3 regions of the Paenibacillus xylanilyticus genome follow, and region 1 is predicted to be linked to each of the others. Evidence: a T-box and tRNA genes for the amino acid it is inferred to sense, from the RefSeq annotation. Region 1 holds a T-box; the other regions hold tRNA genes.
The links. The T-box of region 1 lies ahead of ileS (isoleucine--tRNA ligase). A T-box ahead of a tRNA ligase gene usually reads a tRNA of that ligase, here a tRNA-Ile.

Region 1 (4,259 bases):
GTATTGATGTCGTGGCTTCCGAACGCGCGGGAGAGCGTCATTGGTGAGTGGCTTGCCAAATTGGTGGAACCCTATCTGAGTCCTTTCAGACGTTTCATTCCGCCTTTGTTCGGTATGCTGGACATCTCACCAATCGTTGCGTTAATTACTCTTCAACTGGCGAGATCAGGTTTGCTCTCGATCATCAGCTACTTCTGATAGGGTAGGGTGAACATAGATGAGTGGTGAAATTTACGAACATTTTAGCCATGATGAGCGTGACTTCGTGGATAAAGCCTCGGATTGGGTGGAACGCGCTGGCAAGCTTCATGATATGAAGCTAACGGACTTTCTTGACCCAAGACAGGCCTTTATATTGCAAACGCTTGTCAATCGTCGCAATGACGTCCAGATTCGTCTGGACGGAGGCTACGAGGCAGCTGAACGCAAACGTGCGCTGATTGCACCAGATTATCGGTATCTCGCTGATGAAGATATGGGTATGCAGGTGCTTAGCATTACGTCAGATGATCAGAAAATTACAGAGCTGGAGCACGGGGACTACATGGGAGCCTTGCTCGGGCTTGGACTGAAACGCGGCAAGATCGGAGATATCCAAGTGCTGGATGACGGATGCCACACCGTGGTGGCAGCGGAGACCGGCGCTTTTTTATCGCTTCAATTGAACCAGGTTCATCGGGTTCATGTGTTTACAGAGCTGCTTCCTCTGCATGAGATGAAGTGGTCGGAGAGCAAACTGGATACGATGGATATCACTGTTGCATCCTTGCGTCTGGACGGAATTTGTGCGGATGTGTACCGACTGAGTCGCAGTAAAGTTCTAGTTCCCATCAAAGCGGGCCGATGCCGGGTAAATTGGAAAGTCGAGGAAGATCCGTCCAAAGCTCTGAAAGCCGGGGACGTGGTCTCCATTCAAGGTTTTGGCCGTTTCAAGGTGCTGGAACAGGATGGGATGACCAAAAAGGGACGTTGTCGTGTAAAAATCGGCAAATTTGCTTAGCGGCATTGCAGGAAAACCCGTTTTCTTGTCGAAATGTTTAAGATAAAGGTGTAAAAAACATTCGCTGTTTCCGATATACATTGAAGTGCAAAGTCGATATAACTGTATTGGAATCAGAACGTCGATTCTGCAAGTGCAAGTCGTTCATGCTGTTATATGACTTCTTGCATACGACCCTTTGGGTGATACCCATGTGCTGCAAACCTTCTCGGAACGGGAAGGAACTTTAACAGGAGGTGGACAGCATGCCATTAACGCCGCTGGACATACATAACAAGGAATTTTCCCGACGCTTGCGCGGGTATGACGAGGATGAAGTCAATGAATTCCTGGATCAAGTCATCAAAGATTACGAAGGCGTCATTCGCGAGAACAAAGAGCTGAGCAATCAGTTGCTGTCCGTTCAGGAGAAACTGGATCATTTTGCCACAATTGAAGAAACGCTCAGCAAAACGATTATCATAGCGCAGGAAGCAGCCGACGATGTGAAGAACAATGCGAAGAAGGAAGCACAGCTCATTGTGAAGGAAGCAGAGAAAAATGCTGACCGGATCGTGAACGAGTCCTTGGCGAAATCCCGCAAGATTGCTTTGGAAGTGGAGGAACTGAAGAAGCAGGCTTCGATCTACCGGGCCCGTTTCCGTACGCTTGTTGAAGCACAGCTCGAACTGCTGTCTCAGGATGGATGGGAAGCATTGGAGAGTCGCGAACAGGAAGTCCGTGATCGTGAACGGGAAATGAAGGAAATTTATTAGTCTGCCTGCCCGGTTGACTTTTGACTCTAAAGAGGCTATAACTATATTCATAATGAATAATGATTCCATGACGGGTTCAAGTACGTTATGATCTCATCCCTCAGAGAGTTGGCGTTTGGTGCAAGCCAATGGATGAGTTATAGCCGAATATCTCCCCGGAGAAGTGACGCTGAAGCGGTGATGCATGGCCGTGCGTAAGCGAAACCGTAAGCCGAACGTTATATCGGCACCCTGCTGTAGTGAAGCGGGGCACAAGTGCTGTTAATGACAAAGCATACCCATTGGATTGGATATGGTTTGTGATGAACAGAATTAGGGTGGTAACGCGAGCACAACCTCGTCCCTTTCCAGGGATGGGGTTTTTTTGTGTCCAAAAATGTGAATTGTGGACGGCCCACAATCCAATTATTGAAAGGAAGATCATGATGCAAAGAGTGGATGTCAAAGAAAAAGCACGCGCTAGAGAACTACGCATGCTAAACAAGTGGAAAACTGAGAATACGTTTAAGAAATCAATCGAGAATCGTGAAGGCAAACCGAATTTCGTGTTTTACGAAGGACCGCCAACGGCAAACGGCAAGCCGCATATCGGTCACGTGCTGGGACGCGTTATTAAGGACTTTGTAGGACGTTACAATACGATGAAAGGTTACCGTGTCGTTCGTAAAGCTGGCTGGGATACACATGGATTGCCTGTCGAACTTGGTGTACAGAAGAAGCTCGGCATTTCCCATAAGTGGGAGATCGAAGATTACGGCGTGGAAAAATTCATCAACGAATGTAAAGCGAGCGTATTTGAATATGAACAGCAATGGCGTGATCTGACAGAAGGTATTGCGTACTGGACAGATATGGATAACCCGTACATCACGCTGGACAACAATTACATTGAGAGTGTATGGAATATCCTTGCTACGATTCATGAAAAAGGACTTCTCTACCGCGGACATCGGGTGAGTCCGTACTGTCCATCTTGTCAGACTACCCTGAGTTCCCATGAAGTTGCCCAAGGGTACAAGGATGTCAAAGACCTTAGTGCCACTGCCAAATTTAAGCTGGATGACAGCGGCGAATTTGTGCTTGCCTGGACGACTACACCTTGGACACTGCCTTCACACGTTGCACTCGCGGTTAATCCGGACATGGATTATTCTCGTGTACGCCAGGGCGAAGAAGTATATATCATGGCAACTAATCTCGTGGAAAAAGTCATGAAGGACTCGAAAGGCGAATATGAAGTTATCGGTGCACTGAAAGGCTCTGATTTAGTTGGTAAAACGTATGATCCTCCATTCAACTACGTGCAGGCTGAAAAAACGAACGTCATTTTGGGTGCGAGCTATGTAACGGATGCAAGTGGTACAGGGATTGTACACATGGCTCCAGCACATGGTGAGGACGATTACCGCGTATGCCGTGAGCATGGCATCAGCTTTGTTAACATGGTGGACCTTGAAGGTAAATTTGTGGCACAGGTTACGGATTTTGCGGGACGCTTCGTTAAGGATTGCGATATTGACATCGTGAGAAGTCTGTCCGAGAAAGGCCGCCTGTTTAGCAAAGAGAAATATGAGCACAGCTACCCATTCTGCTGGCGTTGTGATACACCGCTTCTCTACTATGCAATGGACAGCTGGTTTATCCAAACCACAGCGATCAAGGATCAACTGATTGCAAACAACAGTGAAGTGGAGTGGTACCCAGGCCACGTTCGTGAAGGACGTTTCGGAAAATTCCTGGAGGATTTGGTGGATTGGAACATCAGCCGTGATCGCTACTGGGGAACACCGCTGAACATCTGGGTATGTGAAGAAACTGGCGAACAGTTCGCTCCGCACAGCATCGCTGAGCTGCGTGCACGTGCCGTTGGAGATGTACCAGAGAACCTGGAACTGCATAAACCATACGTAGACGAAGTCAAAGTACTCAGCTCCTGTGGCAAATATGAAATGAAACGTACTCCGGAAGTGATTGATGTCTGGTTTGACAGTGGTTCCATGCCATTTGCCCAGCAGCACTATCCGTTTGAAAATAAAGAAACATTTGAACAGCAATACCCTGCGGATATGATCTGCGAAGGGATTGACCAAACACGTGGCTGGTTCTACAGCTTGCTGGCTGTATCTACTCTTTTGACTGGCAAAGCACCTTACAAGGCGGTTATGGCAACAGGTCACGTATTGGATGAGAACGGACAGAAGATGTCGAAATCCAAAGGCAATGTTATTGATCCATGGGAAGTCATTGAAGAATATGGTACAGATGCGTTCCGTTGGGCCCTGTTGTCTGACAGTGCACCGTGGAACAGCAAACGTTTCTCCAAAGGCATTGTGGGCGAAGCAAAATCCAAAATGGTGGATACATTGGTTAACACGCATGCATTCCTGACGTTGTATGCGACGATTGATGGTTTTGATCCACAGGAACATCCGTTTAAACCTTCAGCGCATAAGCTGGATCGCTGGATCCTGTCCAGACTGAACAGCCTGATCATCGTTGTGGAG
Region 2 (4,259 bases), 2.2 Mb from region 1:
TGATCCGCCGAAAGCCTAAGGGTTCCTGAGGAAGGCTCGTCCGCTCAGGGTAAGTCGGGACCTAAGGCGAGGCCGAAAGGCGTAGTCGAAGGACAACAGGTCGAAATTCCTGTACCACCGTAAATCGTTACGAGCGATGGGGGGACGCAGTAGGGTAGTGACGCAGACTGATGGATGTCTGTCCAAGCAGTAAGGCTGATGTGTAGGCAAATCCGCACATCTAAGGCTGAGCTGTGATGGGGAGTGAAAATTACAGTAGCGAAGGTCATGATCTCACACTGCCAAGAAAAGCCTCTAGCCAGATGAAGGTGCCCGTACCGCAAACCGACACAGGTAGGCGAGAAGAGAATTCTAAGGCGCGCGGAAGAACTCTCGTTAAGGAACTCGGCAAAATGACCCCGTAACTTCGGGAGAAGGGGTGCCCCGGTAGTGTGAATAGCACGAGGGGGCCGCAGTGAAAAGGCCCAAGCGACTGTTTAGCAAAAACACAGGTCTGTGCGAAGCCGTAAGGCGAAGTATACGGGCTGACGCCTGCCCGGTGCTGGAAGGTTAAGGGGAGCGGTTAGGAGTAATCCGAAGCTGTGAACCGAAGCCCCAGTAAACGGCGGCCGTAACTATAACGGTCCTAAGGTAGCGAAATTCCTTGTCAGGTAAATTCTGACCCGCACGAATGGCGTAACGACTTGGGCGCTGTCTCAACGAGAGATCCGGTGAAATTTTAATACCTGTGAAGATGCAGGTTACCCGCGACAAGACGGAAAGACCCCATGGAGCTTTACTGCAGCTTGATATTGAATTTGGGTACGATCTGTACAGGATAGGTGGGAGCCTTTGAAGCATGAGCGCCAGCTTGTGTGGAGGCACCGTTGGGATACCACCCTGATCGTATCTAGGTTCTAACCTGGTGCCCTTAGCGGGTACGGGGACAGTGTCAGGTGGGCAGTTTGACTGGGGCGGTCGCCTCCTAAAGAGTAACGGAGGCGCCCAAAGGTTCCCTCAGAATGGTTGGAAATCATTCGAAGAGTGCAAAGGCATAAGGGAGCTTGACTGCGAGACCTACAAGTCGAGCAGGGACGAAAGTCGGGCTTAGTGATCCGGTGGTACCGCATGGAAGGGCCATCGCTCAACGGATAAAAGCTACCCTGGGGATAACAGGCTTATCTCCCCCAAGAGTCCACATCGACGGGGAGGTTTGGCACCTCGATGTCGGCTCATCGCATCCTGGGGCTGAAGTAGGTCCCAAGGGTTGGGCTGTTCGCCCATTAAAGCGGTACGCGAGCTGGGTTCAGAACGTCGTGAGACAGTTCGGTCCCTATCTGTCGTGGGCGTAGGAAATTTGAGAGGAGCTGTCCTTAGTACGAGAGGACCGGGATGGACGTACCGCTGGTGTACCAGTTGTTCCGCCAGGAGCACCGCTGGGTAGCTATGTACGGACGGGATAAGCGCTGAAAGCATCTAAGCGTGAAGCCCCCCTCAAGATGAGATTTCCCAGTATGTAAGACCCCTTGAAGACGACGAGGTAGATAGGCTGGGGGTGGAAGTGCAGTAATGCATGGAGCTGACCAGTACTAATCGGTCGAGGGCTTATCCAAATTGCAGGTTTTAGTCGCAAGTTTCGTTTCGGATCTAGTTTTCAGAGAATGATCTCTGAGTGTATAGCAGCATCGTTTGGTGGCGATGGCGGAGGGGTTCCACACGTACCCATCCCGAACACGACCGTTAAGCCCTCTAGCGCCGATGGTACTTGGACCGAAGGGTCCTGGGAGAGTAGGACGCTGCCAAGCGAGACCCCACTGGGGTATTTTTTTTCGAGTTTTTGATAAGGGCCCTTAGCTCAGTTGGTTAGAGCGCACCTCTGATAAGGGTGAGGTCGGTGGTTCGAGTCCACCAGGGCCCACCATACAAGTTTTATGAAATTCACGGGGTCCCCGGAAAGTAATCGGAATAAACCTCGAAGCTATACTTCACTTTGTGGGGTAAACAAACATGGGGCCATAGCTCAGCTGGGAGAGCGCCTGCCTTGCAAGCAGGAGGTCAGCGGTTCGATCCCGCTTGGCTCCACCATTCCCTGATAGCTCAGTTGGTAGAGCACTCGACTGTTAATCGAGTTGTCACAGGTTCGAGTCCTGTTCGGGGAGCCATTAAGGCCCGTTGGTCAAGGGGTTAAGACACCTCCCTTTCACGGAGGTAACAGGGGTTCGAATCCCCTACGGGTCATAGATATGGAGGCTTAGCTCAGCTGGGAGAGCATCTGCCTTACAAGCAGAGGGTCGGGGGTTCGAGCCCCTCAGCCTCCACCATATATGCCGGTGTAGCTCAACTGGTAGAGCAACTGACTTGTAATCAGTAGGTTGGGGGTTCAAGTCCTCTCGCCGGCACCATTAATGCCTGGAACCGTGGTGTAGTTGGCCTAACATGCCTGCCTGTCACGCAGGAGATCGCGGGTTCGAATCCCGTCGGTTCCGCCATCTTTATTTTGCTTCAGGGATGAGAATCCGTTTTTGGGTTCGTCGGAGCATACACTTCGAGAGCATCAGCTTCGCAGTCTCGAACGAAGTGAGAGTATCCCGTCGGTTCCGCCATTAATCTAAAATTGAATAAGGCTCGGTAGCTCAGTCGGTAGAGCAGAGGACTGAAAATCCTCGTGTCGGCGGTTCGATTCCGTCCCGAGCCACCTTTTAATCCTGGAGGATTAGCGAAGTGGCCAAACGCATCAGACTGTAAATCTGCTCCCGTACGGGTTCGGTGGTTCGAATCCATCATCCTCCACCAGTTTTTATGAGTCATTAGCTCAGTTGGTAGAGCACCTGACTTTTAATCAGGGTGTCGAAGGTTCGAGCCCTTCATGACTCACTTTTATATATGCGCGTGTGGCGGAATTGGCAGACGCACTAGACTTAGGATCTAGCGTCTTTGACGTGGGGGTTCAAGTCCCTCCACGCGCATCCCTTATACGCGGACGTGGCTCAGCGGTAGAGCATCGCCTTGCCAAGGCGAGGGTCGCGGGTTCGATTCCCGTCGTCCGCTCCAATTATTTTGCGCCCTTAGCTCAGCTGGATAGAGCGTTTGACTACGAATCAAAAGGCCGGGAGTTCGAATCTCTCAGGGCGCGCCATTTATAACTTCATATGCCGGCGTGGCGGAATGGCAGACGCGCTCGACTCAAAATCGAGTGGGAAACCGTGGAGGTTCGAGTCCTCTCGCCGGTATAACATAACGGGATGTAGCTCAGCTTGGTAGAGCACCTGGTTTGGGACCAGGGGGTCGCATGTTCAAATCGTGTCATCCCGATATTATTTTACGCGGGTGTAGTTCAATGGTAGAACTTTAGCCTTCCAAGCTAATAGCGTGGGTTCGATTCCCATCACCCGCTTACTGATATAGAGAAAAAAGAGATGATCATGATCATCTCTTTTTTTGTGCTTTTAGAGTTTTCACAAGACGACATGCTCACTGGAATCACATCCTATTGAACTTGAACAAATACAATTCATCCTGTTGTGATATGTTGGTTGGAAGCGTATCGATCAGATTAGGCTTCAGTTTTTAATAAAACGCTTACAAAAATATCTTGCCTATTTAGCCATGATGTAATACTATACCAATTAAGCGCTTAACCTTTATGGGTAAGGCGCTTAAACTTAACGTAGATTAAGCGCTTTACCCGCGAAGGGAAAGGAGACGAAATCCATGACAACGATCCGGCTGACCATGGCCCAGGCACTGCTCCGCTATCTGGACCAGCAGTATATTTCCGTAGATGGTGTGGAGACCAAATTCGTGAAGGGTGTTATCGGTATTTTCGGACACGGTAATGTTACAGGAATAGGAGAGGCACTGGAACGCAGCCCAGGAAGTCTGACGTACATGCAAGGCAAAAATGAACAGGGTATGGTACACACTGCAGCCGCTTATGCCAAGCAGAAGAATCGCAGGCAAATATACGCGTGTACCACATCGATCGGCCCAGGTGCGTTGAATATGATTACCGCAGCTGCAACAGCGACCGTGAACCGGATTCCTGTGCTTCTGCTTCCTGGAGATAACTTTGCCACACGTGAACCGGATCCGGTTCTGCAACAGCTCGAAGTGAGCAGTGATTATACCATCTCGGCTACAGACCCATTTAAAGCGGTCAGCAAGTATTGGGATCGCATTGTACGACCTGAACAGTTAATGATTGCTGTAACACAGGCGATGCGTGTTCTCACGGATCCAGCGGAGACGGGAGCGGTCACGCTGGCACTGCCGCAGGATGT
Region 3 (4,259 bases), 2.2 Mb from region 1:
CTTTTGTAGAATGAACCGGCGAGTTACGTTCCCGTGCAAGGTTAAGGTGAAGAGCCGGAGCCGCAGCGAAAGCGAGTCTGAATAGGGCGATGTAGTACGTGGACGTAGACCCGAAACCGGGTGATCTACCCCTGTCCAGGGTGAAGGTGCGGTAACACGCACTGGAGGCCCGAACCCACGCACGTTGAAAAGTGCGGGGATGAGGTGGGGGTAGCGGAGAAATTCCAATCGAACTCGGAGATAGCTGGTTCTCCCCGAAATAGCTTTAGGGCTAGCCTCGGAAAACAGAGTCGTGGAGGTAGAGCACTGATTGGGTGCGGGGCCCGCAAGGGTTACCAAGCTCAGTCAAACTCCGAATGCCATAGACTTACTTCCGGGAGTCAGACAGTGAGTGCTAAGATCCATTGTCAAAAGGGAAACAGCCCAGACCATCAGCTAAGGTCCCCAAGTGTGTGTTAAGTGGGAAAGGATGTGGAGTTGCACAGACAACCAGGATGTTGGCTTAGAAGCAGCCACCATTGAAAGAGTGCGTAATAGCTCACTGGTCGAGTGACTCTGCGCCGAAAATGTAACGGGGCTAAACACACCACCGAAGCTATGGCTTGATCTTATGATCAGGGGTAGGGGAGCGTTGTATAAGGGTTGAAGGTGTACCGTAAGGAGCGCTGGACATTATACAAGTGAGAATGCCGGTATGAGTAACGAAAAGATCAGTGAGAATCTGATCCGCCGAAAGCCTAAGGGTTCCTGAGGAAGGCTCGTCCGCTCAGGGTAAGTCGGGACCTAAGGCGAGGCCGAAAGGCGTAGTCGAAGGACAACAGGTCGAAATTCCTGTACCACCGTAAATCGTTACGAGCGATGGGGGGACGCAGTAGGGTAGTGACGCAGACTGATGGATGTCTGTCCAAGCAGTGAGGCTGATGTGTAGGCAAATCCGCACATCGTAAGGCTGAGCTGTGATGGGGAGTGAAAATTACAGTAGCGAAGGTCATGATCTCACACTGCCAAGAAAAGCCTCTAGCCAGATGAAGGTGCCCGTACCGCAAACCGACACAGGTAGGCGAGAAGAGAATTCTAAGGCGCGCGGAAGAACTCTCGTTAAGGAACTCGGCAAAATGACCCCGTAACTTCGGGAGAAGGGGTGCCCCGGTAGTGTGAATAGCACGAGGGGGCCGCAGTGAAAAGGCCCAAGCGACTGTTTAGCAAAAACACAGGTCTGTGCGAAGCCGTAAGGCGAAGTATACGGGCTGACGCCTGCCCGGTGCTGGAAGGTTAAGGGGAGCGGTTAGGAGCAATCCGAAGCTGTGAACCGAAGCCCCAGTAAACGGCGGCCGTAACTATAACGGTCCTAAGGTAGCGAAATTCCTTGTCAGGTAAATTCTGACCCGCACGAATGGCGTAACGACTTGGGCGCTGTCTCAACGAGAGATCCGGTGAAATTTTAATACCTGTGAAGATGCAGGTTACCCGCGACAAGACGGAAAGACCCCATGGAGCTTTACTGCAGCTTGATATTGAATTTGGGTACGATCTGTACAGGATAGGTGGGAGCCTTTGAAGCATGAGCGCCAGCTTGTGTGGAGGCACCGTTGGGATACCACCCTGATCGTATCTAGGTTCTAACCTGGTGCCCTTAGCGGGTACGGGGACAGTGTCAGGTGGGCAGTTTGACTGGGGCGGTCGCCTCCTAAAGAGTAACGGAGGCGCCCAAAGGTTCCCTCAGAATGGTTGGAAATCATTCGAAGAGTGCAAAGGCATAAGGGAGCTTGACTGCGAGACCTACAAGTCGAGCAGGGACGAAAGTCGGGCTTAGTGATCCGGTGGTACCGCATGGAAGGGCCATCGCTCAACGGATAAAAGCTACCCTGGGGATAACAGGCTTATCTCCCCCAAGAGTCCACATCGACGGGGAGGTTTGGCACCTCGATGTCGGCTCATCGCATCCTGGGGCTGAAGTAGGTCCCAAGGGTTGGGCTGTTCGCCCATTAAAGCGGTACGCGAGCTGGGTTCAGAACGTCGTGAGACAGTTCGGTCCCTATCTGTCGTGGGCGTAGGAAATTTGAGAGGAGCTGTCCTTAGTACGAGAGGACCGGGATGGACGTACCGCTGGTGTACCAGTTGTTCCGCCAGGAGCACCGCTGGGTAGCTATGTACGGACGGGATAAGCGCTGAAAGCATCTAAGCGTGAAGCCCCCCTCAAGATGAGATTTCCCAGTATGTAAGACCCCTTGAAGACGACGAGGTAGATAGGCTGGGGGTGGAAGTGCAGTAATGCATGGAGCTGACCAGTACTAATCGGTCGAGGGCTTATCCAAATCGCAGGTTCTAGTCGCAAGTTTCGTTTCGGATCTAGTTTTCAGAGAATGATCTCTGAGTGTATAGTAGCATCGTTTGGTGGCGATGGCGGAGGGGTTCCACACGTACCCATCCCGAACACGACCGTTAAGCCCTCTAGCGCCGATGGTACTTGGACCGAAGGGTCCTGGGAGAGTAGGACGCTGCCAAGCGATTCCCTTTGGGGTATTTTTTTTGCCCCCCTCGTAAAGGAAAAGGGATTTATATACGGGCCCTTAGCTCAGTTGGTTAGAGCGCACCTCTGATAAGGGTGAGGTCGGTGGTTCGAGTCCACCAGGGCCCACCATACAAGTTTTATGAAATTCACGGGGTCCCCGGAAAGTAATCGGAATAAACCTCGAAGCTATACTTCACTTTGTGAGGTAAACAAACATGGGGCCATAGCTCAGCTGGGAGAGCGCCTGCCTTGCAAGCAGGAGGTCAGCGGTTCGATCCCGCTTGGCTCCACCATTCCCTGATAGCTCAGTTGGTAGAGCACTCGACTGTTAATCGAGTTGTCACAGGTTCGAGTCCTGTTCGGGGAGCCATATGGAGAGGTGTCCGAGTTGGCCGAAGGAGCACGATTGGAAATCGTGTAGGCGCCACAAGCGTCTCGAGGGTTCGAATCCCTCTCTCTCCGCCAGAAGATTTTTTAGTAAGGCCCGTTGGTCAAGGGGTTAAGACACCTCCCTTTCACGGAGGTAACAGGGGTTCGAATCCCCTACGGGTCATAGATATGGAGGCTTAGCTCAGCTGGGAGAGCATCTGCCTTACAAGCAGAGGGTCGGGGGTTCGAGCCCCTCAGCCTCCACCATATAACTTTTATAACGACGCGGGGTGGAGCAGCCCGGTAGCTCGTCGGGCTCATAACCCGAAGGCCGCAGGTTCAAATCCTGCCCCCGCAATTATACTTTCCTAACAGAAAGTGATCTGGAACCGTGGTGTAGTTGGCCTAACATGCCTGCCTGTCACGCAGGAGATCGCGGGTTCGAATCCCGTCGGTTCCGCCATTTTAATAAATTCCACACTTTACACCGTGCCGGTGTAGCTCAACTGGTAGAGCAACTGACTTGTAATCAGTAGGTTGGGGGTTCAAGTCCTCTCGCCGGCACCATTTAATACCTTCACATCTTAATCTATAATAGAATGTATATTATAGACAAGGATGGGAATACTGAGATACTCTCAGGTTGAATTATGGCGATCGTGGCGAAGTGGTTAACGCACCGGTTTGTGGATCCGGCATTCGGGGGTTCAATTCCCCTCGATCGCCCCATGATTTTATTGGGGATTAGCCAAGCGGTAAGGCAACGGACTTTGACTCCGTCATGCATAGGTTCAAATCCTATATCCCCAGCCATTTTATTAAGAGTCATTAGCTCAGTTGGTAGAGCACCTGACTTTTAATCAGGGTGTCGAAGGTTCGAGCCCTTCATGACTCACCATTTATATTTTGCGGTCGTGGCGGAATTGGCAGACGCGCACGGTTCAGGTCCGTGTGGGCTAACCCCCCGTGGAGGTTCGAGTCCTCTCGACCGCACCATATATTCTGCGGACGTGGCTCAGCGGTAGAGCATCGCCTTGCCAAGGCGAGGGTCGCGGGTTCGATTCCCGTCGTCCGCTCCAATAATATATGCGCCCTTAGCTCAGCTGGATAGAGCGTTTGACTACGAATCAAAAGGCCGGGAGTTCGAATCTCTCAGGGCGCGCCATTATTTCCATTAATATCGGGATGTAGCTCAGCTTGGTAGAGCACCTGGTTTGGGACCAGGGGGTCGCATGTTCAAATCGTGTCATCCCGATTTTTATGATTATGCGGGTGTAGTTCAATGGTAGAACTTTAGCCTTCCAAGCTAATAGCGTGGGTTCGATTCCCATCACCCGCTTACAGTAAGCCTCTTGCCTTGTGCAGGAGGTTTTTTTTA

Region 2: it encodes a tRNA-Ile, which carries the amino acid that the T-box ahead of ileS (isoleucine--tRNA ligase) is inferred to sense. The anticodon was not compared.
Region 3: it encodes a tRNA-Ile, which carries the amino acid that the T-box ahead of ileS (isoleucine--tRNA ligase) is inferred to sense. The anticodon was not compared.

What each region holds. Positions count from the first base shown of each region.
Region 1 covers NZ_CP044310.1:4,594,656-4,598,914, reverse strand. The annotation lists gene F4V51_RS20460 (YggT family protein) at 1-198, shown strand, start outside; gene F4V51_RS20455 (YlmH family RNA-binding protein) at 218-1,000, shown strand; gene F4V51_RS20450 (DivIVA domain-containing protein) at 1,246-1,755, shown strand; T-box leader at 1,814-2,103, shown strand; gene ileS (isoleucine--tRNA ligase) at 2,181-4,259, shown strand, end outside.
Region 2 covers NZ_CP044310.1:304,790-309,048, forward strand. The annotation lists rRNA gene F4V51_RS01350 (23S ribosomal RNA) at 1-1,592, shown strand, start outside; rRNA gene rrf (5S ribosomal RNA) at 1,668-1,784, shown strand; tRNA gene F4V51_RS01360 (tRNA-Ile) at 1,824-1,900, shown strand; tRNA gene F4V51_RS01365 (tRNA-Ala) at 1,989-2,064, shown strand; tRNA gene F4V51_RS01370 (tRNA-Asn) at 2,066-2,141, shown strand; tRNA gene F4V51_RS01375 (tRNA-Glu) at 2,146-2,217, shown strand; tRNA gene F4V51_RS01380 (tRNA-Val) at 2,225-2,300, shown strand; tRNA gene F4V51_RS01385 (tRNA-Thr) at 2,306-2,381, shown strand; tRNA gene F4V51_RS01390 (tRNA-Asp) at 2,391-2,468, shown strand; tRNA gene F4V51_RS01395 (tRNA-Phe) at 2,602-2,674, shown strand; tRNA gene F4V51_RS01400 (tRNA-Tyr) at 2,687-2,772, shown strand; tRNA gene F4V51_RS01405 (tRNA-Lys) at 2,781-2,853, shown strand; tRNA gene F4V51_RS01410 (tRNA-Leu) at 2,865-2,945, shown strand; tRNA gene F4V51_RS01415 (tRNA-Gly) at 2,956-3,030, shown strand; tRNA gene F4V51_RS01420 (tRNA-Arg) at 3,039-3,115, shown strand; tRNA gene F4V51_RS01425 (tRNA-Leu) at 3,131-3,209, shown strand; tRNA gene F4V51_RS01430 (tRNA-Pro) at 3,218-3,291, shown strand; tRNA gene F4V51_RS01435 (tRNA-Gly) at 3,303-3,373, shown strand; gene iolD (3D-(3,5/4)-trihydroxycyclohexane-1,2-dione acylhydrolase (decyclizing)) at 3,691-4,259, shown strand, end outside.
Region 3 covers NZ_CP044310.1:340,165-344,423, forward strand. The annotation lists rRNA gene F4V51_RS01600 (23S ribosomal RNA) at 1-2,315, shown strand, start outside; rRNA gene rrf (5S ribosomal RNA) at 2,391-2,507, shown strand; tRNA gene F4V51_RS01610 (tRNA-Ile) at 2,565-2,641, shown strand; tRNA gene F4V51_RS01615 (tRNA-Ala) at 2,730-2,805, shown strand; tRNA gene F4V51_RS01620 (tRNA-Asn) at 2,807-2,882, shown strand; tRNA gene F4V51_RS01625 (tRNA-Ser) at 2,886-2,977, shown strand; tRNA gene F4V51_RS01630 (tRNA-Glu) at 2,994-3,065, shown strand; tRNA gene F4V51_RS01635 (tRNA-Val) at 3,073-3,148, shown strand; tRNA gene F4V51_RS01640 (tRNA-Met) at 3,166-3,239, shown strand; tRNA gene F4V51_RS01645 (tRNA-Asp) at 3,267-3,344, shown strand; tRNA gene F4V51_RS01650 (tRNA-Thr) at 3,373-3,448, shown strand; tRNA gene F4V51_RS01655 (tRNA-His) at 3,535-3,610, shown strand; tRNA gene F4V51_RS01660 (tRNA-Gln) at 3,620-3,694, shown strand; tRNA gene F4V51_RS01665 (tRNA-Lys) at 3,704-3,779, shown strand; tRNA gene F4V51_RS01670 (tRNA-Leu) at 3,790-3,877, shown strand; tRNA gene F4V51_RS01675 (tRNA-Gly) at 3,886-3,960, shown strand; tRNA gene F4V51_RS01680 (tRNA-Arg) at 3,970-4,046, shown strand; tRNA gene F4V51_RS01685 (tRNA-Pro) at 4,063-4,136, shown strand; tRNA gene F4V51_RS01690 (tRNA-Gly) at 4,150-4,220, shown strand.